DNA from 2 places in the Rahnella sp. BIGb0236 genome. Region 2 is predicted to be linked to the other one. Evidence: predicted binding sites of a transcription regulator. Region 2 holds the regulator's gene; the other holds the start of a gene.
The links. The regulator Fur, encoded in region 2, represses iron uptake genes when iron is present. The targets are predictions, from matches to a motif close to ATAATAATGAGAACNACTATCAA.
Positions count from the first base shown of each region.

Region 1: feoA (ferrous iron transporter A) is a predicted target of Fur. The motif match lies at 6,539-6,561, and genes of this name have one in related genera.

Region 1 is NZ_SOAO01000004.1:303,626-314,384, reverse strand. Features, by position in the region: gene EDF78_RS11110 (MG2 domain-containing protein) at 1-3,182, opposite strand, end outside; gene greB (transcription elongation factor GreB) at 3,414-3,887, shown strand; gene EDF78_RS11100 (Tex family protein) at 4,001-6,331, shown strand; gene feoA (ferrous iron transporter A) at 6,746-6,970, shown strand; gene feoB (Fe(2+) transporter permease subunit FeoB) at 7,058-9,376, shown strand; gene EDF78_RS11085 (FeoC-like transcriptional regulator) at 9,385-9,624, shown strand; gene EDF78_RS11080 (LysR family transcriptional regulator) at 9,694-10,614, shown strand; gene EDF78_RS11075 (DUF2442 domain-containing protein) at 10,594-10,759, opposite strand, start outside.
Region 2 is NZ_SOAO01000002.1:363,371-374,129, reverse strand. Features, by position in the region: gene glnS (glutamine--tRNA ligase) at 1-408, shown strand, start outside; gene EDF78_RS05235 (OprD family outer membrane porin) at 830-2,251, shown strand; gene chiQ (ChiQ/YbfN family lipoprotein) at 2,265-2,600, shown strand; gene fur (ferric iron uptake transcriptional regulator) at 2,731-3,186, opposite strand; gene fldA (flavodoxin FldA) at 3,500-4,027, opposite strand; gene EDF78_RS05215 (methyl-accepting chemotaxis protein) at 4,449-6,113, shown strand; gene ybfE (LexA regulated protein) at 6,189-6,470, opposite strand; gene ybfF (esterase) at 6,733-7,515, opposite strand; gene seqA (replication initiation negative regulator SeqA) at 7,757-8,311, shown strand; gene pgm (phosphoglucomutase (alpha-D-glucose-1,6-bisphosphate-dependent)) at 8,337-9,980, shown strand; gene EDF78_RS05190 (PadR family transcriptional regulator) at 10,165-10,759, shown strand, end outside.

The DNA of each region.
Region 1 (10,759 bases), on a different contig from region 2:
TCGCCCGGCTTGTCCGTCGCCAGCGTCAGATCGTTGCCCTGCGCCGTCAGCGACAGCGGCTGTTCCGACAACTGCACTTCCTTCATTTTCGACTGGTATTTGTAGACGCCGGAATCCTGCTTGGTCAGCACTGAAATGTATTTCTGTTCAATCAGCGCGACTTTCAGGTCCGGCATCGCCATCTGTTTAAGGGAAGGGTCGACGGCAATAATGTTCAGATGACGGGCAGCATCGCGGTTGATGTAACCCAGATCGCCATCGGCTTTCACGCCAATCAGATAATCATACGGCGACACCAGCACCCGCGCCGTTGCGGCTACCGAGCGCCCGCTACCGGCCACAAACGCCTCGGAGAGCAGTTGCAACTGATAGGTGGCGTCGGCGTAAGATTTCAGATCCAGCGGGATATTCGCGGCACCGTTTTCATCGGTGGTACGGTCTTCCAGTTCCGTTTCGAAACCGTCACTGTTCTGGCGGTTCTCGTAGAAGGCGTAATCCGGGAACTGATCGAAGCTCGGATACATCGGGCGCAGCGTCAGTTTCGAGGTTACACGGCGGTCCTGCGCGGGCGTACCAAACAGGTTTTGCACATCAATATTGGCCTGCAATTCCGACGGTTTCACCCAGCCCTGTTTGCGGTCCGGCGTCAGTTGCAGTTTGACCTTCAGTTGATCCGGCTCAAAGTCTTTGACGTTGACGGCGGTATGCCCGAGGAAGGTCGATGATTCATTGTCTTTGCCGATCAGGTACAGATAGACATTCCATTCACCGGTTGGTGAATTATCGTCAGTGGTATAACTCAGTTCATTGAAACCGCTGGCACCCAGAGTCAGCGGGATAGTGCTCATCAGCTTATCGCGCGGGTCATGAATTTCCGCACGTACCGGGACGCCTGCCAGACCGTGACTCCAGTCAGCGGCACGGGTGATCAACCCGATATTAAAGGTGTCGCCCGGACGATAAACGCCGCGATCGGAGAACAGATAACTGCTCAGCGTGCGCGAATCGTTCGGGGTGATTTCGCCATCGACGTCAAAGCGGGAGAAATCGAGGCCGCGATCGTTATTCCGGTCCGCAGGCAGGAAGGAGACATCGCCCTCTTTTTCCACCAGGAACATCACCGGCTGGCGTTCGCTGGTATACACGTCCAGCGCCGGGAAGCGCACATGGCCGTCGGCACTGGTGGTCTGGGTCAGCAATGTCACCCCGTTTTTAGCGATGACAGAGACTTTGGCATTCGCGACCGGCGCCCCGCTGTGAATCGACTGCACAAACACGTCGCGGGTTTTATCCTGCGAACGCTTGGCGATAATCCCCAGATCGGTGACCACGACGAATCGCGAATCACCGGCCGGCGCATCATCTCCGCTCTGCTCTTCATCCTGATACACATTGCCGTCGTCATCGGCTTCGGGTTTTTGTTCTTTTTTCTTCGGATCCCATTCCGACAGCGTCAGCAGGAATACGCCGCGATGCGAGGCCGGATCGGTGGAGAGATAACGCGAGAGATCGACGCCCTGATAATTCACTTCACCCGGTTTGTCGTTGTTTACCGCCGTCTGGTATTTGAAGTGCTCGGTAAAATACTCGTCGTTCAGACGGTTAAATTCCGCCGATGAGTATTCACGGCTTTTGAACGACACGATGTGTTGCAGCTGGCTCGGGATCACCCGTTTGATGTCCAGACGCAGCCCCGGCACATTGCGCGCAGCGACGCTGATTTGTTTGTCACCGCTGACTGACAACAGCGAGCCTTGTGACATAAATTGCAGCGATTTCGGATAATCCGGCACCGCGACGATGCGGTAGACTTTTTCCGGCATTTTGTAGCCGCCGGACGACGTCAGCACGTTATCGATTTCCACCAGCATGGCGCGGTGCGCAGGGGCATCGAAGCGGAAACTGAACTGCGGCTGATAATCGCTTTCCGCGTCATTGAGCTGAATGTTCAGCGGCGTGGACTGGGCGAGGACGTTATTCTCCACGCTGTCGACGTCCCAGCTGGCGTAATCATCCGGCCCTTTGGCCTCGTCCTGATCGTTAGGATTATGCTGCGGCAACAGCCAGACTTTAACGGCCTGACGGATATCTTTATCTTTCACCGCGTCGCTGAACCCGACGATCAGCGCACGCTGACCTTTCGCACCCTCGGCATCCACGACCTGCGCGCTGGCTTCGTTTACCGTCAGGCTGTACAGCGTCGGCACAGACACCACGGCATTTTTCGCCTGCGCAGTCGAATTCGACGGCACGGTAGATTTAATGCCCTCGCCCAGAATGACGCGCACCGCACCGCCGTGATCCAGCGATTTCAGCGGTTCGGAATGCACCCAGGCGTTGAGTTTTTTCTGGTCATAGACCACGGAATAATTGAGTTTCGACTCGGTTTTGGCTTTCCCTTCGGTCAGGCCAAGGGAGATGTGTTTTTCGAAACTGGCGACATCCACCGGCGCATTGAATTTCACGTTAAAAATCGCGCTGCGTTTTTGTGGATCCTGCGGGTCCTGATAATACTCGGCCTGCCCCAGCTGATAATCGAAAGCCGGAGCCGTAAATTCATAGCGGGTTTCTGCCAGCCTGATTTGTGGCGCCAGCAGCACCTCAGGCGTGAAGTTCACTTCATATTTGCTGCCCATCGGCAGTGGATTTTTCGGTGTGAACGCCAGAGTGTAACCGCTCAGCCATTTCCATTCCCCTTCGGTGGCCGGTTTCAGGGAAATCCCTTTTTCGACCACTTTACCGACGTCCGTCACCGGCGCGGCAGAATGGCGGAAAGTGAAAATCGCCTGCTGCGGTGCCGGTTTTTGCGCCGCGTAATTGACGGCCTCCGGGCCGCTGACGCGCACGCTGGTGTCCTGATAAACCATCGGTGCCGGTTCGATCGGCTGCGGACGGTTGAGCCACCAGTGCCAGCCATAAACGCCCGCCCCGGCGGCGCAGAGTAACAGCAGGATGGTCAGGCTGATGGTTTTCGGGTATTTATCCACCCCGCTTTCCATGCGCAGGAAACCCCGCTTCAGCCAGCCGGAGGTAGCCGTCCACCAGCCGGGCGCCCGCCAGTCAATATTGCCGACCACCGGTTTAAAGACGCGACCCAGCAGACCCAGAATGAAAGCCAGCGCGCGGAAGACGCCTTTTATCAATGTAAAAGGCAGACGAAGTAAGAATTTTAATAAATCCATTTGTTGCTGTACCCCTAATCCCTGTGATCCATAGCCAGAAGTGATATTTTTATTTAAATCAGGACTTTTATTAAATTCAATATATTGCGCCGCAGGATAAAGATTATTTGACTAAAAAGCCAACAGATAAAGCGTAGCAGTAACACGGCACCTCCGGCTGATTTCTGCGCTGTCAGCGGCACGATTGTGTGAAACAATAGTAAAAGGATTTTGAGGAAAGCGGCAGGTGACATGAAAACAAAACTGATTACCCGGGAAGGCTACGACAAGCTCAAAACTGAACTGGATTTCCTGTGGCGTGAAGAGCGTCCGGAAGTGACCAAAAAGGTCACCTGGGCCGCCAGTCTGGGCGACCGCAGCGAAAATGCCGACTACCAGTACAACAAAAAGCGGCTGCGTGAAATCGACCGCCGCGTGCGTTACCTGACGAAATGTCTGGAGCAATTGCGCATCGTCGATTACTCGCCGCAACAGGACGGTAAAGTGTTCTTCGGGGCGTGGGTGGAAGTGGAAAACGACGACGGCGACATCAAGCGTTTCCGCATTGTCGGTTACGATGAAATCTTTGGCCGCAAGGATTACATTTCTATCGACTCGCCGATGGCACGCGCGCTGCTGAAAAAAGAAGTCGGCGACAGCCTGATTGTCACCACGCCGGTCGGCGACGCGACCTGGTACGTCAATGACATTGAATACGTTAAATGATCAGCTAACTCTCAAAACACGCGGGTGCTCGGCCTGATGACTGGCATTTTTGGTCTTCAAACCGTATAACTGTGCCCCTGCTTTTTACAGCCAATTAAACAGATAACAGACCTATGAATGATCAACTGAGCCGCATTATCGCAAGTGAATTGCAGGTTCGCCCGGAGCAGGTTGCTTCCGTGGTGCGTCTGCTGGATGAAGGTAATACCGTGCCCTTTATTGCGCGGTATCGTAAGGAAGTCACCGGTGGGTTGGATGATACCCAGCTGCGTCAGTTGGACACCCGTCTGGGTTATCTGCGGGAGCTGGAAGACCGCCGCCAGACCATCCTCAAATCCATCGAAGAACAGGGCAAACTCAGCGACGATCTGGCGAAAGCCATCAACACCACGCTGAGCAAAACCGAGCTGGAAGACCTGTATCTGCCGTTTAAACCGAAGCGCCGCACCCGTGGTCAGATCGCCATCGAAGCCGGTCTGGAACCGCTGGCCGAACTGCTGTGGAACGATCCGCAAAACGAGCCGGAAGCGACCGCTGCCACATTCGTTGATGCCGGTAAAGGCGTGGCCGATACCAAAGCGGCGCTGGATGGCGCGCGCTACATTCTGATGGAACGCTTTGCCGAAGATGCATCGCTGCTGGCGAAAGTCCGTGATTATCTGTGGAAAAATGCCCATCTCACTTCCCGCATGGTGGAAGGCAAAGAGCAGGAAGGCGCGAAATTCCGCGACTATTTCGATCACCACGAACCGATTTCTCAGGTGCCATCGCACCGTGCGCTGGCGATGTTCCGTGGCCGCAACGAAGGCGTATTGCAGCTGGCGCTGAATGCCGATCCGCAGCACGATGAGCCGCCGAAAGAGAGTTATGCCGAACAGCTGATCATTGATCATCTGGGTCTGCGTCTGAACAATGCGCCTGCCGACGTCTGGCGTCGTGCGGTGGTTAACTGGACGTGGCGCATCAAAGTATTGCTGCACCTCGAAACCGAGCTGATGGGCACCGTGCGCGAACGCGCCGAAGATGAAGCGATTAACGTCTTTGCCCGCAACATGCACGATCTGCTGATGGCCGCACCGGCCGGTATGCGCGCCACCATGGGCCTCGATCCGGGTTTACGTACCGGTGTGAAAGTCGCCGTTGTGGATAACACCGGCAAACTGGTGGATATCGATACCGTTTATCCCCATACCGGTCAGTCCGCGAAAGCCGCGCAACAGGTTGCCGCACTGTGTATCAAACATAACGTCGAACTGGTGGCGATCGGGAACGGTACGGCGTCCCGCGAAACCGAGCGTTTCTTCCTCGAACTGCAAAAACAGTTCCCGGCGGTAAAAGCGCAGAAAGTGATTGTCAGTGAAGCCGGTGCGTCGGTGTATTCCGCGTCCGAACTGGCGGCGCTGGAATTCCCGGATCTGGATGTGTCCATTCGTGGTGCCGTTTCCATTGCGCGTCGCTTGCAGGATCCGCTGGCCGAGCTGGTGAAAATCGACCCGAAATCTATCGGTGTCGGCCAGTATCAGCACGATGTCAGTCAGTCTCAGCTGGCGAAAAAACTCGATACCGTGGTGGAAGACTGCGTAAACGCCGTCGGCGTGGATCTGAATACCGCGTCTGTTCCGCTGCTGACCCGCGTGGCCGGTCTGACCCGTATGATGGCGCAGAATATCGTTAACTGGCGTGACGAAAACGGCCAGTTCCGCAATCGCGAACAGTTGCTGAAAGTCAGCCGTCTGGGGCCGAAAGCTTTTGAACAGTGCGCGGGCTTCCTGCGTATCAACCACGGCGACAACCCGCTTGATGCCTCCACGGTTCACCCGGAAACCTATCCGGTGGTCGAACGCATTCTGGCTGCGACGCAGCTGGCGCTGAAAGAACTGATGGGCGATTCGAATGTGCTGCGCGGCCTGAAAGCCAGTGAATTCACGGACGAACAGTTCGGCGTGCCGACAGTCACCGACATCATCAAAGAGTTGGAAAAACCGGGGCACGATCCGCGTCCTGAGTTCAAAACCGCGACCTTTGCCGAAGGTGTCGAAACCATGAATGACCTGATGCCGGGCATGATCCTTGAAGGCTCGGTCACCAACGTCACTAACTTCGGCGCGTTTGTGGATATCGGCGTGCATCAGGACGGTCTGGTTCACATCTCGTCACTGGCGAACAAGTTCGTGGAAGATCCGCATACCGTGGTGAAAGCCGGCGATATCGTCAAAGTCAAAGTGATGGAAGTCGATCTGCAACGCAAACGTATCGCGCTGACCATGCGACTGGATGAGCAGCCGGGCGAAGCGCCTGCCCGCCGTTCTTCCGCGCCAGCGTCAGATGCCCGCGACAACCAGAAACGCCATTCTCCGAACAAACCTGCGGGCCGCAATGCCGCGCCAGCAGGCAATAATGCCATGGCGGATGCGCTGGCGGCTGCCCTCGGCAAAAAACGCTAATTTTTGTTTTTCCCTCCGCGTTATGAAAGCCGCTGAAAATCAGCGGCTTTTTTTATGTATCTTTTTTCGACACTTTTTAAACTCTATCCTAATGAATCAATCACTGAGGTAAATCAATAAATCGGGGCTTTGGCAGGCATAGGATAGCGTCGCGGTGGAGATACCCGCGAAGAGGTTCGCCTCTTCTCTTTTGTCTCACTACGCGTACTAATTATGATAACTATTTTCGTTTGTACTTCTTTGCGTATTCACTACGCCGCCAGCCACAGGCCGGCAATTTCGCACCAGGGACAATTTCTGAGCAATAATTTTAGCCACATATATCGCCAGCCAGCGACATCACCGGGCAGGGACGCACGGCGCACAATATCCAGGCGCCGTCACCCTTAATGCCTGATCGCCTCGCGAGGAACTATGCAACTTCAATCAAAACGTGCTTATAAAATTACCGGCTTTTCACACGAAATCAGCCCGGCCTACCGTCAGAAACTGCTGTCCCTCGGGATGCTACCGGGGTCCTTTTTTAACATCATCCGCGTTGCGCCGATGGGCGATCCGGTACAAATCGAAACCCGCCGCACCAGTCTCGTCGTCCGCAGAAAAGACCTCGATCTCCTCCAGCTCGAGATGCTGGCCTGATCCTCACATCAGGCCTTTGGCAGTTCATTTTTTGGGGCAGCCCTTTGGCTTGCCTGTTTACCCTTTCTGACACGTAGACTTTATCGTATGAAACCATTAACGATCGGCCTGATTGGTAATCCCAATTCAGGCAAGACCACACTCTTCAATCAGTTAACAGGTTCCCGCCAGCGTGTAGGTAACTGGGCCGGTGTCACGGTCGAGCGCAAAGAAGGCCAGTTCGCCACCGCAGACCATCAGATTACGCTGGTAGATTTACCGGGCACCTATTCCCTGACCACCATTTCCGAGCAAACCTCGCTCGATGAGCAAATTGCCTGCCATTACATTCTGAGCGGCGACGCAGATCTGATGATCAACGTGGTGGATGCCTCAAACCTTGAGCGCAATCTGTACCTGACTCTGCAACTGCTCGAGCTGGGCGTGCCCTGTATCGTGGCGCTGAACATGCTCGATATCGCCAAAATCCAGAACATCCATATTGATATCCCGGCGCTGTCAGCGCGGCTGGGTTGCCCTGTCGTGCCGCTGATTTCTACCCGCGCCAGCGGCATCAAAGAGCTGAAAGCCGCCATCGACCCGTTGCCGCAAGTGGCCGCGCTGGAACGGGTGAAATATCACCCGGTGCTGCAACAGGAAGTGGATGTGCTGGCCGCTGACATGCCGCAAGACATGACGCTGCAACAGCGCCGCTGGCTGGCGCTGCAAATTCTGGAAGGGGATATTTACAGCCAGACGCATGCGGGCAAAGCGCAGGCACTTCTGCCCGAGGTGAAAGCCCGGCTGACTGAGCAGAAGCTGGAAGACCCGGCGCTGCTGATTGCCGACGCGCGTTATCAGAGCATTGCGGCGCTTTGCGCAGACGTCAGTAACTCGCACCTCACCGCGCCCAACAAGCTAACGCAGGCGCTGGACCGCGTGATCCTCAACCGTTTCCTCGGCGTGCCGATCTTCCTGTTGGTGATGTATCTGATGTTCGTGCTGGCGATCAATATCGGCGGTGCACTGCAACCGATTTTCGATATCGGCTCAGCCGCGATTTTCATTCAGGGGATGCAGTGGATTGGTTTTACCCTGCACTTCCCGCAGTGGCTGACCATTTTCCTGGCGCAGGGCATTGGCGGCGGGATCAACACCGTCCTGCCGCTGGTGCCGCAAATCGGCATGATGTATCTGTTCCTGTCCTTCCTTGAAGACTCCGGTTATATGGCGCGCGCCGCGTTCGTGATGGACCGCCTGATGCAGTCCCTCGGTCTGCCGGGTAAATCCTTCGTGCCGCTGATCGTCGGCTTCGGCTGTAACGTGCCGTCCATTATGGGTGCCCGTACGCTGGATGCGCCGCGCGAACGTCTGATCACCGTAATGATGGCGCCGTTTATGTCCTGCGGCGCACGGCTGGCGATTTTCGCGGTATTCTCTGCAGCCTTCTTCGGGCAGAAAGGCGCGTCCGTGGTGTTCTCGCTGTATCTGCTGGGTATCGTGGTCGCCATCCTGACCGGCCTGCTGCTGAAATACACCATCATGCGCGGCGAAGCCTCTCCGTTTGTGATGGAACTGCCGGTTTATCACGTTCCGCACCTGAAAAGCCTGCTGCTGCAAACCTGGCAACGCCTGAAAGGCTTCGTGCTGCGTGCCGGTAAGGTGATCGTTGTCGCCAGTATTTTCATCGGTGCACTGAACAGCTTCTCGTTCAGCGGCAAGGCCGTGGATAACATCAATGACTCGGCGCTGGCGTCGGTCAGTAAAGTGCTGACACCAGTGCTGTCGCCGATGGGCGTCCATTCTGACAACTGGCAGGCGACCGTCGGTCTGGTGACCGGTGCGATGGCGAAAGAAGTGGTGGTCGGTACGCTGAACACCCTGTACACCGCCGAACATATCCATAATGAAGCGTTCGATGCCGCCAGTTTCAACCTGTTCGATGAACTGGGTGGCGCGGTAAATGAAACCTGGCAGGGCCTGAAAGACACCTTCAGCCTCAGCGTGCTGTCGAACCCGATCGAAGCCAGCAAAGGTGACGGCGAAATGGGCGTCAGCTCCATGGGCGTGATGAGCACCAAATTTGGCTCGGCGGTTTCTGCTTACAGCTACCTGATTTTCGTGCTGCTTTACGTGCCTTGCGTCTCGGTGATGGGGGCGATTGCCCGTGAAACCAGCCGCAGCTGGATGACATTCTCCATCTTCTGGGGGCTGAATGTGGCGTACTCGCTGGCCACGCTGTTCTATCAGGCGGCGACGTTCAGCAGCCATCCGGCTCACAGCGCGGGCATTATCCTTTGCGTGCTGATTTTCAATGCCATCATCCTGACTGCCCTGCGCAAAGCCCGCAGCCGGGTTAGTGTTCACCTGCAACCGCGTAATGTGGCGGCCTGTTGTGAACCCGCCACCGGCAGCGACTGCCATTAGGAGATGCGATGACCAGTCTGATTCAGGTGCGCGACAGTCTTGCACTGGCCGGACGGGCCGATGCCCGCCAGCTCAGCCAGCAGCTTAACGCGCCACAACCGCTGGTGCAGGCGATGCTTGAACGGCTGGTCGCCATGCGCAAAGCCGAAGTGATCGACGCCGATGACAGCTGTCTGAGCGGCAGTTGTAAAAGCTGCGCCGACGGTAAAAAGTGCCTCACGGTCAGCTATCAGCTGACGCAACACTGAACCCACGCCTTTCATGATAGCCGCGTCGCGGCTATCATCACTCCTCGTTTACGCGCCGCAGGAGCCTGCATGATCGACAGTGAAATTACCTTCCGTAAACTCGAAATTTTTCTCGCTTACATGGAAAAGCAAAATATCACCCGCGCAGCCGAGCAACTCGGTCTGAGCAGCGTCAGCGTGCATCGCGCCCTGCATTCGCTGGAAGAAGGTTTGCGTTGTCCGCTGTTTATCCATCGTGGCCGTAACCTGCTGCCGTTGCCCGCCGCCGAAGCGTTGCTGGAGCATGCCACGCAGGTGATTGAGCAAATGGAACACGGCATTCTGGCGACCCAGCGCGCCGCCGGGTTTGGTGATAAACGCCTGAAAGTCGGCACCTTATATTCGCTGACACTGGAAACCATTCCGCGCCTGATCATGGGGCTGAAACTGCGCCGTCCGGAGCTTGAACTGGAACTGGTGATGGGATCGAATAATGATTTGCTGCACAAGCTGGAAGACGGTCAGCTGGATGCCATCCTGATTTCGACCAGCGATTCGACCGTCGATGCCCAGCGTTACGATCAACTGCCGCTGTTTCAGGATGATATTTTTCTTGCCGCACCGGCCAGTGCAGAGCTGGCGTCAGAAGGCACCGCAGATTTACGTGATTTCAAACAGAAGAAGTTCGTGTCGCTGGCCGAAGGATTCGCCACCTATCACGGCTTTCAGGAAGCCTTTCAGGTGGCCGGTTTCGAGCCGGATATCGTGACGCGGGTGAACGATATTTTCTCAATGCTGAGTCTGGTACAGGCGGGTGTCGGTTACACGCTGATCCCCGGCAGGATGAAAGGCGTGTATGAAAATACGGTGAAGTTACTGCCCCTGGCCGAAGCCTACCAGATGCGCCAGACCATCTCGCTGGTCTTCCCGCACAGCCGCGAGCACGATCCGAACCTGCTCGCCCTCGCCGCTGAAAGCCGGATGTATGCGCTAGCGAGCAGAAAGCGCTGACAGATGGGTAAGCACAGCCGGTTTAGCAATCGGCTTTCCCACCATCAGGCCCTCAATAGAAATATCTTCATCAAGGGCATCCCAATGCAAACCATAAGCACTGGTTTCGCAATCCTGACGCTGTTCGGGTGTTGCGTTCAACAGA
Region 2 (10,759 bases):
GAACGTATCGAGAAAGATGCAGAAGGCAATATCACCACGATCTTCTGTTCTTACGATATCGATACACTGAGCAAAGATCCTGCCGATGGCCGCAAGGTGAAAGGCGTGATCCACTGGGTTTCGGCGTCAGAAGGCAAACCGGCGGAGTTCCGCCTGTATGACCGTCTGTTCAGCGTCGCCAACCCGGGTCAGGCAGAAGATTTCCTGACCACCATCAACCCGGAATCTCTGGTGATTTCCCACGGTTTCGTGGAGCCATCACTGGTGGCTGCACAGGCTGAAATCAGCCTGCAGTTCGAGCGTGAAGGTTACTTCTGCGCCGACAGCCGCTACTCAAGCGCTGAACATCTGGTGTTTAACCGTACCGTTGGCCTGCGTGATACCTGGGAAAGCAAACCCGTCGTGTAAGCCTTCAGTGTCAGATGATAAAACGCAGCTCCGGCTGCGTTTTTTTTTGCCTGTGATAATCGTAATGGGTTTTGTTTCTCGTCGCGAATTAATGTATTTCCTATGCTTGCTTTTTAAACGATGTAGCGCGAGCTGTTGTATTGCTGAAACGTTTAAACTGTAGGGTTATTTTATTTAATTGCTTGTTTTAGTTATTTATTCAGTTAATCCACTGCTTTAATTCTTTCCTGAGACCCTCTGTAACACTTTTTCATCTTTATGTGCACTTTGTCATATTTCGGCGATCAATGATGAATTACTCATTGATAATTCGCGTCGCGAAAAATATTCTAAACCTGTTTTATACGGTTACGCCTCTGGCGGCCGCTTTTTATACCCGTTTGGGTTTTGCTCGTTTTTTTAGTCAACATGAGGAATCTCTATGCACAAGCACCGTAACAGGGGCAGGGGATCGGCTTACCTGAAACCTGCGATATATTCCCTGGCCGGCACCTTACTGGGTGGCGGAATGATGTTCGCTGAAGATGCCAACGCGGCAGGTTTTATTGATGATTCAACGCTGACCGGCGGCGTGTATTACTGGCAGCGTCAACGTGACCGCAAGGACATGGATCCGGCGAGTGACAGCTACAAAGACTATACAACCAACCTTTCCCATTCTACCGCTAACCTGAACCTCGACTTTTCTTCCGGCTATGCCTGGGACATGTTTGGTATTGATATCGCCGCTTTCACGGCAATTGAAATGGCCGAAAGCAGCGAGAGCGGACACCCCAACGAAATCGCCTTCTCCAACAGCAACCGCGCGTACGACGAAGATTATTCCGGCGATAAAAGCGGCATCAGCCTGTATAAGGCCGCCGGTAAATTCAAATACGGCGGATTCTGGGGACATGCGGGTTACATTCAGCCCACCGGACAAACGCTGATCGCGCCACACTGGAGCTTTATGCCGGGAACCTATCGCGGTGCGGAAGCCGGATATAAACATGATTTCGGTGATCCGGGTGAGTTGAGCTTCTCCTACATGTGGACCGACGAATACAAATCCCCGTGGCATCTGGAAATGGATGATTTCCGCCAGAATGACAAAAAGACCGGCGTTTCTTATCTTCACTCGGTCGGGGCGAAATACGATTTTAAAAATGATTTCGTGCTGGAAGGCGCATTTGGTCAGGCTGAAAGTTATGTTGACCAGTACTTTGCCAAGGCCTCTTACAAAATTGATCTGATGGGCAATCCGCTGACCACCAGCTATCAGTTCTATGGTGCAGAAGATCGCATCAGTGACAAGAATGATCCGAACAGTCTGTATGACGGACTGGCATGGCTGCAGGCGCTGACTTTCGGCTATACCACCGGTCAGTTTAACTGGCGTCTGGAAGGGACGATGGTGAAGGCCGAAGGGAATCAGGGTTACTTCCTGCAACGTATGACCCCGACCTATTCCTCTTCAAACGGTCGTCTTGACGTGTGGTGGGATAACCGTTCTGACTTCAACGCCAACGGTGAGAAAGCCGTGTATGCCGGCGTGCTTTATGATCTGGCGAAATGGGATCTGCCGGGCTTCGCGGTCGGTGGTTCGTACGTCTATGCGTGGGATGCCAAACCGAGCACCAATGCGGCCTACGATCAGAGCCAGCGCCTGAAAGAAAGCGCCTGGAGTCTGGATGCGCTGTATACCATTCAGGAAGGGCGCGCCAAAGGGACGCTGTTCAAACTGCATTACACCCAATACGACAACCACTCTGATCTTCCGAGCTGGAGTGGCGGGTACGGCAACATATTCCAGGATGAAAAAGACGTGAAATTCATTGTCATCGCTCCATTCACTATTTTCTGAGGTCGTTATGTCGATGAATAAATTACTGATGATTGTGATGTCGTCCGTGCTTCTGGCCGGTTGTGCACCTACCGCTGATCAGGCAGAAATCTCCAAAACGCGGGAAGATTACCGGACCTGTATTAATACGGCGGAAGGCGATGCGGACAAACTGGCATCCTGTCAGGTGATGCTCAACAAGCTGAAACAGGAAAAAGCACACCAGCAATTTGCAGAACAGGAGACAGTGCGCGTGGTGGATTATCAGCGCTGCCTTACCGCCCGTAAAACCGGAAACGGTCAGGCCTTTGCCGCCGATTGCGGGAAAATCTGGCAGGAAATCAGAGCGAATAACGCACCGGAAAAGTAACTCAACACCAGAACACGGATGCAGAAATCAAAACCCCGGCTTGCCGGGGTTTTTTGCCTCTGCCCTCTGCCAGATTGCAGACATAAAAAAACCGCTTTTCAGCGGTTAATTTAGTCAAAGCCCGTGCAGATTACAGCGCAGGTTTATCGTTATGCAAAGAGTCATCTTCACGGCAGTCGCCTGCTTCACAGTGGCCGTACAAATACAGACTGTGGTTGGTCAGTTTGATGCCATGTTTCTTAGCAATCTCACGCTGACGACCTTCAATATATTCGTCACGGAATTCAATCACACGGCCACAATCCAGACAGATCAGGTGGTCATGGTGATGTTGCTGGGTCAGTTCGAATACGGACTTGCCGCCTTCGAAGTTATGACGGGTGACAATACCGGCGTCGTCAAACTGGTTCAGAACGCGGTAAACCGTCGCCAGGCCAATTTCTTCACCCATATCAATCAGTTGCTTGTAAAGATCTTCCGCACTAACGTGATGACCTTCCGGCGCTTGCAGCACTTCCAGGATTTTGAGGCGCGGAAGCGTGACTTTTAAGCCGGCTTTCTTCAGTGCGGTGTTGTTGTCAGTCATGCGGATTCAGTCCTGTTACTATGTGCTAATCAAGTTGAGGCATGCAGCCTGTGGCATCGGCGGCACAAAATTATTCGTATAGTCTCTTCGTTTAACGCAAATGTGCCAATTCTCGTCAACGACAGCCTGTTAATAAAGATCACAAAGTGCCGGTCACATTTGGAATGCAACGACTTGATCGATAGAAAAAACAGATGAACTCAGTGTACCTTGATACGACTGAAAGTTACAATTTTGTAGCAGTTAAATTGTTAATTTCAGTAATAGTTTGGCCCTTCAATTGTAGAATAAATCCTCAGGGCCAACAGGGTTTTTAGCCAATAATTTCAGAAAGGCTGAGTTCTTCTGTGATCTGTTTTACCCAGGCATCAACACGTTCGTTGGTCAGTTCTGGCTGACGGTCTTCGTCAATTGCCAGCCCAATGAAGTGCTTATCGTCTGCCAGGCCTTTGGATGCTTCGAAGTGGTAACCTTCGGTTGGCCAGTGACCGACAATCACCGCGCCGCGTGGCTCAATGATGTCGCGCACGGTACCCAGTGCATCGCAGAAATATTCGGCATAGTCTTCCTGATCGCCACAACCAAACAGCGCGACCAACTTACCTTCGAAATCTATCTCTTCCAGCGTTGGGAAAAAGTCGTCCCAGTCACACTGCGCTTCACCGTAATACCAGGTTGGAATGCCGATCAGCAAAATATCGAATTTTTCCAGATCCTCTTTGCTGCTCTTCGCAATGTCATGCACCTCTGCAACATCTTTACCCAATTGCTTCTGGATCATTTTTGCGATGTTTTCGGTGTTACCTGTATCGGATCCAAAGAAGATACCTACAACGGCCATAAGATTACCTAACCTCTTGTTCTAAATGAAGTGCCCTGCATCGCAGGCAATAATAATGCAGATGATAGCAAACTCGCGAGGCGGAGAATATGCTTCCGGCCGCCTTCTTGACTGGGAAATAAGTTTATCGGGCAATATTTTAAAGTGTTATCGCCTTTGTGTGTTTTCCAAAACCGCCAATAAACCTCAAACTTATTGAGGTTAAAAGCAAAGTTGAGAAATAAGTCGACACAATACTAAATTTCGAGCACATCCCGCCGATAGATGATGCGAGAGCAATCTCAACATAATAAAGAAATCGATGCCCGGAGAGGTGTTCAAACATGTCCTGGGGCACTTGCCTGCTGGTTACCTGTCTTGATTCTCCGCATCCCCGTCAATCCTCAGACCAGAAACAGTCCTGTTTCGAGAGAGGCATATCGTGCAGTTTTTAAAAAATATCACCATCAGGGCCGCATTATTAACGATTCTTGGCATCTTCTGCGTCATGTGGGCCGGTGTTTCCCTTTACACCGTCTCCTCACTTGACACGCTGACGCAAAATACCAAAAACAGTACCGAGCTGGTCAACAATATGGCGCTGATCAACAAAGGTAATGATCAGTATTTTCGTACCGTGACGCGCCTGAGCCGCGCCGTCGCACAGCTTCAGGCCGACCCATCAAAAGGGCCGGAAATTTTTGATACCGCGAAACAATCCCTCGACGGACTGACGCAGGCGCTGGCCAGTTTTAAAACAGCGCCGCATCCAGGTCTGGAAGAAGCCGCCGTTCAGGAACTGAGCACTAACTGGGACAACCTGATCACCCAGGGCGTCACGCCGTTATTTGCCGCCGCGAGCAGCAAGGATATCGGGACTTATAACCAGCTCGCCAATTCAACCGTCCCTGCGCTGAGCCGCAGCTTTGGCGCGTCCATGGAAAACGTCAGCGGCCAGATCGCCGTTGATTTCGATGCGGCGCAACGTCAATCGACCCATCTGACCTCCATCGGCAAAGTGATTTTGCTGACGGCGTTTGGTATCGGGCTGGTGATTTTACTCCTGACCGACCGTTATCTGGTGATGGCGCTGGTGAGACCACTGGATCAAATCCGCGACCATTTCGCGGTGATCGCCAGCGGCGACCTGACGCATTATCTGGAAGAGTTCGGTAAAAACTGTGCCGGTAAGCTGATCCCGTTGCTGAACTTAATGCAGCTGAGTCTGGTGAATACCGTCCAAACCATCCGTAACTGTACCAACCACATTTATCAGGGCGCGTCAGAGATTTCAGCCGGTAACAACGATCTGTCTTCCCGTACAGAAGAACAGGCCTCGGCGCTGGAAGAAACCGCCGCCAGCATGGAAGAACTGACCGCTACCGTGAAACACAATGCCGATAACGCGCATCACGCCAGCCAGCTGGTGATTGAAGCCTCCGGTACCGCGCAGCGCGGCGGGAATATCGTCGCGGATGTGGTCAGCACCATGAAAGACATCTCCGGCAGCTCGAAGAAAATTGCCGAAATCACGTCGGTCATTAACAGCATCGCTTTCCAGACCAACATTCTGGCGCTGAACGCCGCGGTCGAAGCCGCGCGTGCGGGCGAGCAGGGACGGGGTTTTGCGGTGGTCGCCAGCGAAGTGCGCAATCTGGCACAGCGCAGTGCGCAGGCGGCGAAGGAAATCGAGCAGCTGATCAGCGAATCGGTTTCCCGCGTCGACAGCGGTTCGCGGCTGGTTGAAAACGCCGGTCAGACCATGAATGAAGTGGTGCGTTCCATTACGCACGTCACCGATATCATGGCGGAAATCGCGTCTGCGTCTGATGAACAAAGCAAAGGCATCAGCCAGGTGGCGGTGGCCGTCACTGAAATGGACAGCGTGACGCAGCAGAACGCCGCGCTGGTGGAACAGGCATCGCAGGCTGCGGTTTCACTGGAAGAACAGGCGTCATTGCTGAACAACGCTGTCGCCACGTTCAAGCTGAAAGACAGCGTGACCAGCGTCGGATCGCGTCCGGCGAAGTCAATTTCTGCGCCATTATTGCGTCCGGATACCGGCATGCTTTCGGCGAAAAGTGCTGAAAACTGGGAAACGTTCTGAGGGGAAAGAAAAGCGTTAGCGTGGAATAGTTAAGAAAAAACAAACGGGTAGCCTGAGAGGGTTACCCGTTTTCAATCAGCCTTCATGACCGTTAAGATGCGACAGCAGCATCTCTTCAATCAATTCGCTACGACTGATATTGCGTTCTTCTGCCAGCTTATTGAGCATATCAACAGCATCGGCGTTCATTTTCAGCTCCACGCGACGCAGGCCGCTCGCTTTATCGCGGCGTAACTGGTTGCGCTTATTGATCCTGAGCTGTTCATCACGGGATAGCGGATTTGTTTTTGGACGCCCAGGACGGCGGTCATCTGCGAACAGATCAATCGTCGTGCGATCCAGTTGTTCTTTTGCCATAGGTAGCGGTACAACCAGGGAAGTTTTTACATCGGAAAACGGCAAGCCGGTTCCTGACGAGCGTTTCACACATTTCGGGCTAAGAAACCCTGACCCAATTTACCCCCCGCGACTCACAGTGAGTAAAACGGGGTGGCAAAATTATAGCGCGCAATCATACACTGGCGCGCCTGGGGTTCACAACGCCTGATTGCCCTGATTTCATGATAACTTCCTAAGTTGTGCAGACTTTTTGCACAATTTATCCCCAGGATGTTAAACCTCAGGCTGCATCGATGAAACGATGCACAGCGCGCAGCACCGCATCGGGTTTTTCGGCGTGCACCCAATGACCCGCTCCCGCCACCACATGCGCTTTGGCCTGCGGGAACTGGCGGGCAATCGCATCGCGATATTCATCCTGCACATACGGCGATAAACCGCCACGGATAAACAGCGCCGGATGATCCCACGGTGGCACCTCTTCCCAGCCGGTAATGGTGTCGTATTCACTCAGCAGCACCGGCACGTTGAAACGCCATTCTCCCTGCTGGAACGATTTCAGCAGGAACTGGATCACGCCGTCTTCCTTTATATACTCACGCATACACTCAGTGGCTGAGGTGCGGTCGCGGAGTCCGGCGTCGGTTACCGCGTTAATTGCCGCAAAAATCTCATCATGACGGCGCACGTGGTAATCCACCGGCGCGACATCAATGGCGATCAGCCTTTCGATGCGATCAGGGATCAGCGCCGTCAGCGCCATTGCCGCTTTTCCGCCCATTGAGTGACCGATAACGATGATTTTTTGGAAACCCACCTCATCCAGCGTTTCCACTAAATCCTGCGCCATGGCGGCATAAGACATCTCGCCGGCGCGTCCTGACTGACCGTGATTACGCAAATCGACCTGTAACACGTTATGCTGTTTTTTCAGGTCGCGGGCCAGAATGCCCAGATTATCGAGGGTGCCGAACAGGCCGTGGATCAGTAAAACCGGCAGGGCGGCGCTGCCAGCGACGTCAGCTTCTTGCAGGCGATAATGTAATTTCATAGCGAAGTTCATACAGATAAACAATCTCATTAGGTTATCATGACTTGCGGATAATTTTTGAAAACAGAAAGTGTCTGCCAGATGCCAGAGCGGGATTTGTCTATCAGGAAGCCGGCGGGTTGATGTCAGCATGCAGCAAAATCGGGAAGTTGTCTGGATTTTGCTTCGCGGCGCAATTCCTCTGTTTGTTACTGCGTAGAAATTTGTATAATCCTTTTGAATGAATTAAGTAGAAAAACAGTACTGGATAAAGATGAAAACTATTGAGGTTGACGAAGAACTCTACCGCTATATTGCCAGCCATACGCAAGCAATCGGTGAAAGCGCGTCTGATATTTTACGCCGTATGTTGAAGTTTACTGCCGGTCAGACCGCTCCTGCCGCGCCAGTGACCCCTTCTGTTATCGCCGGCACTGTCGCGCAGGAAAAACCTGCCGCCGCCGCAGCGCCGACGTCGCGTGATAAAGTCCGCGCCGTCCGTGAACTGCTGCTGTCCGATGAATACGCAGAACAAAGCAAAGCGGTGAACCGCTTTATGCTGATCCTGTCGACCTTGTATACCCTCAACCCGAAAGAATTTGCGACGGCGACCGACTCTCTGACCGGCCGCACGCGGACCTATTTTGCCGGTGACCAGCAAACCCTGCTGCAAAACGGCATTCATACCAAGCCTAAACACGTTCCCGGAACGCCGTATTGGGTTATTACGAATACCAACACAGGTCGCAAACGCAGCATGATCGAACACATCATGCAGCTCATGCAGTTCCCGGCGGAACTGACTGACAAAGTGTGCGGCACCCTCTAAATTTCAGCGTAAGGGAGAAGCGCCAGTGGCTAATCACCCCCGTGCAGGGCAACCTGCTCAGCAAAGCGATTTGATCAATGTGGCGCAGTTAACGTCACAGTATTACGTTCTGCAACCGGATCCGGCTAACACTGCACACGCGGTGAAATTCGGCACGTCCGGCCATCGCGGTAGTTCGTTGCGTCACAGCTTTAATGAAGCGCACATCCTGGCGATTGCTCAGGCAATTGCTGAAGTGCGTAAAGAGCAGGGCACCACCGGCCCGTGCTACGTGGGTAAAGATACCCATGCGCTGTCCGAACCGGCATTTATCTCTGTGCTGGAAGTGCTGACCGCCAATGGCGTGGATGTCATTGTTCAGGAAGACAACGGATTCACGCCGACACCGGCCGTGTCTCACGCCATCCTGACCCACAACCGCAACGGCGGCGCGCTGGCAGATGGCATCGTCATCACGCCTTCGCACAACCCGCCGGAAGATGGCGGCATCAAATATAACCCGACCAACGGCGGCCCGGCAGATACCAATCTGACCTCGGTAATCGAGAAGCGTGCTAACGCATTGCTGGCGGCTAAGCTTTCCGGTGTGAAACGTCAGTCTCTCGATCAGGCGTGGAAAAGCGGCCATCTGGTGGCGAAAGATCTGGTGCAGCCATTTATCGAAGGGCTGACCGATATCGTGGATATGGCCGCGATTCAGAAAGCCGGTCTGAAACTGGGTGTGGATCCGCTCGGCGGTTCCGGTATCGAATACTGGAAGCGTATCGCGGAACATTACAAACTGGATCTGACGCTGGTGAACGATGAAGTCGATCAGACTTTCCGTTTCATGCATCTCGACCACGACGGCGTGATCCGCATGGACTGCTCGTCTGAATCGGCGATGGCCGGTCTGCTGGCCCTGCGTGATAAGTTCGATCTGGCTTTCGCTAACGACCCGGATTACGACCGCCACGGTATCGTGACACCTGCCGGTCTGATGAACCCGAACCATTATCTGGCGGTGGCGATTCAGTACCTGTTCCAGCACCGTCCGCAGTGGGGCAAAGACGTTGCCGTCGGTAAGACGCTGGTTTCCAGTGCGATGATCGACCGCGTGGTGGAAGATTTGGGCCGTAAGCTGGTGGAAGTGCCGGTCGGTTTCAAATGGTTCGTTGACGGTCTGTTTGACGGCAGCTTCGGTTTTGGTGGCGAAGAAAGTGCCGGGGCTTCATTCCTGCGTTTCGACGGCACACCGTGGTCAACCGACAAAGACGGCATCATCATGTGTCTGCTGGCCGCGGAAATCACCGCCGTCACCGGCAAGAATCCGCAGGAACATTACAACGAGCTGGCGGCCCGCTTTGGCGCACCAAGCTACAACCGTATTCAGGCGCCTGCGACGCACGCACAGAAAGCCGCTCTGTCTAAACTTTCTCCTGAACAGGTGAAAGCAGACACCCTGGCCGGTGACCCGATCACCGCCCGCCTGACCAACGCGCCGGGTAACGGTGCGTCCATTGGCGGTCTGAAAGTGATGACCAAAAACGGCTGGTTTGCGGCACGTCCGTCCGGCACAGAAGAAGCCTACAAAATCTATTGTGAAAGCTTCCTCGGTGCTGAACACCGTGAACAAATCGAGAAAGAAGCGGTAGAAATCGTCAGCAAAGTCCTTGCCGACGCGAAATAAGCTGTTTTCTTCTTCACATCAAAGGCGCTGATTATTCAGCGCTTTTTTTTTGCCCGTTTCTTGCCGGAAGTTCAGATGTTAATAAAGATATATCTAAATGCGTTTTTCCGCTTGCCAGTTTCTGAAAACCGATCTACTTTAGATATATCGAAATAATTCGATATATCTAAATAGGGCATACAATATGTTTAGCAAAATGTTTGAAGGCCGCCATCGCGGTCACGGTAGCCGGGAAGAAGGGCATCGCGGTCATTGCCGTCATGAATCTGATGTTGGTGATCACAGCGAGCGCCATGCGTTACGTCGTGACGGCCGTCATCGCGGTGAAGAACGGGGAGAAGAAGGGCGCGAACGTCGCGGACGTGGCGAAGGTCGCCGTGGCGGGCGCGGTGAGCGGGGTGTACATCGTCTGTTTGAACACGGTGATTTACGCCGCGTGCTGCTGGCGCTGGTGGCGAAAAAACCGAGCCACGGTTATGAGCTGATCAAGGCCATCGAAGAAGCCTCTTCCGGTCTGTATGTGCCGAGTCCGGGCGTGATTTACCCGACGCTGACGCTGCTGGAAGAACAGGATTTCCTTGAGCCTGTCGCCACCGGCAATGGCCGCAAAAGTTATCAAATCACCGAAGCGGGCAAAGTGGAACTGGCGCAGCATCAGGCGGCGGTCGATGTGATTTTTGCCCGTCTGGCCGGCGCTCAGCGTCCGCGTGAAAACAACCTGGCGGAAGGCATTCATGAATCCATGCACCGCCTGCGCCACGCCCTGCGCGGCAACATGA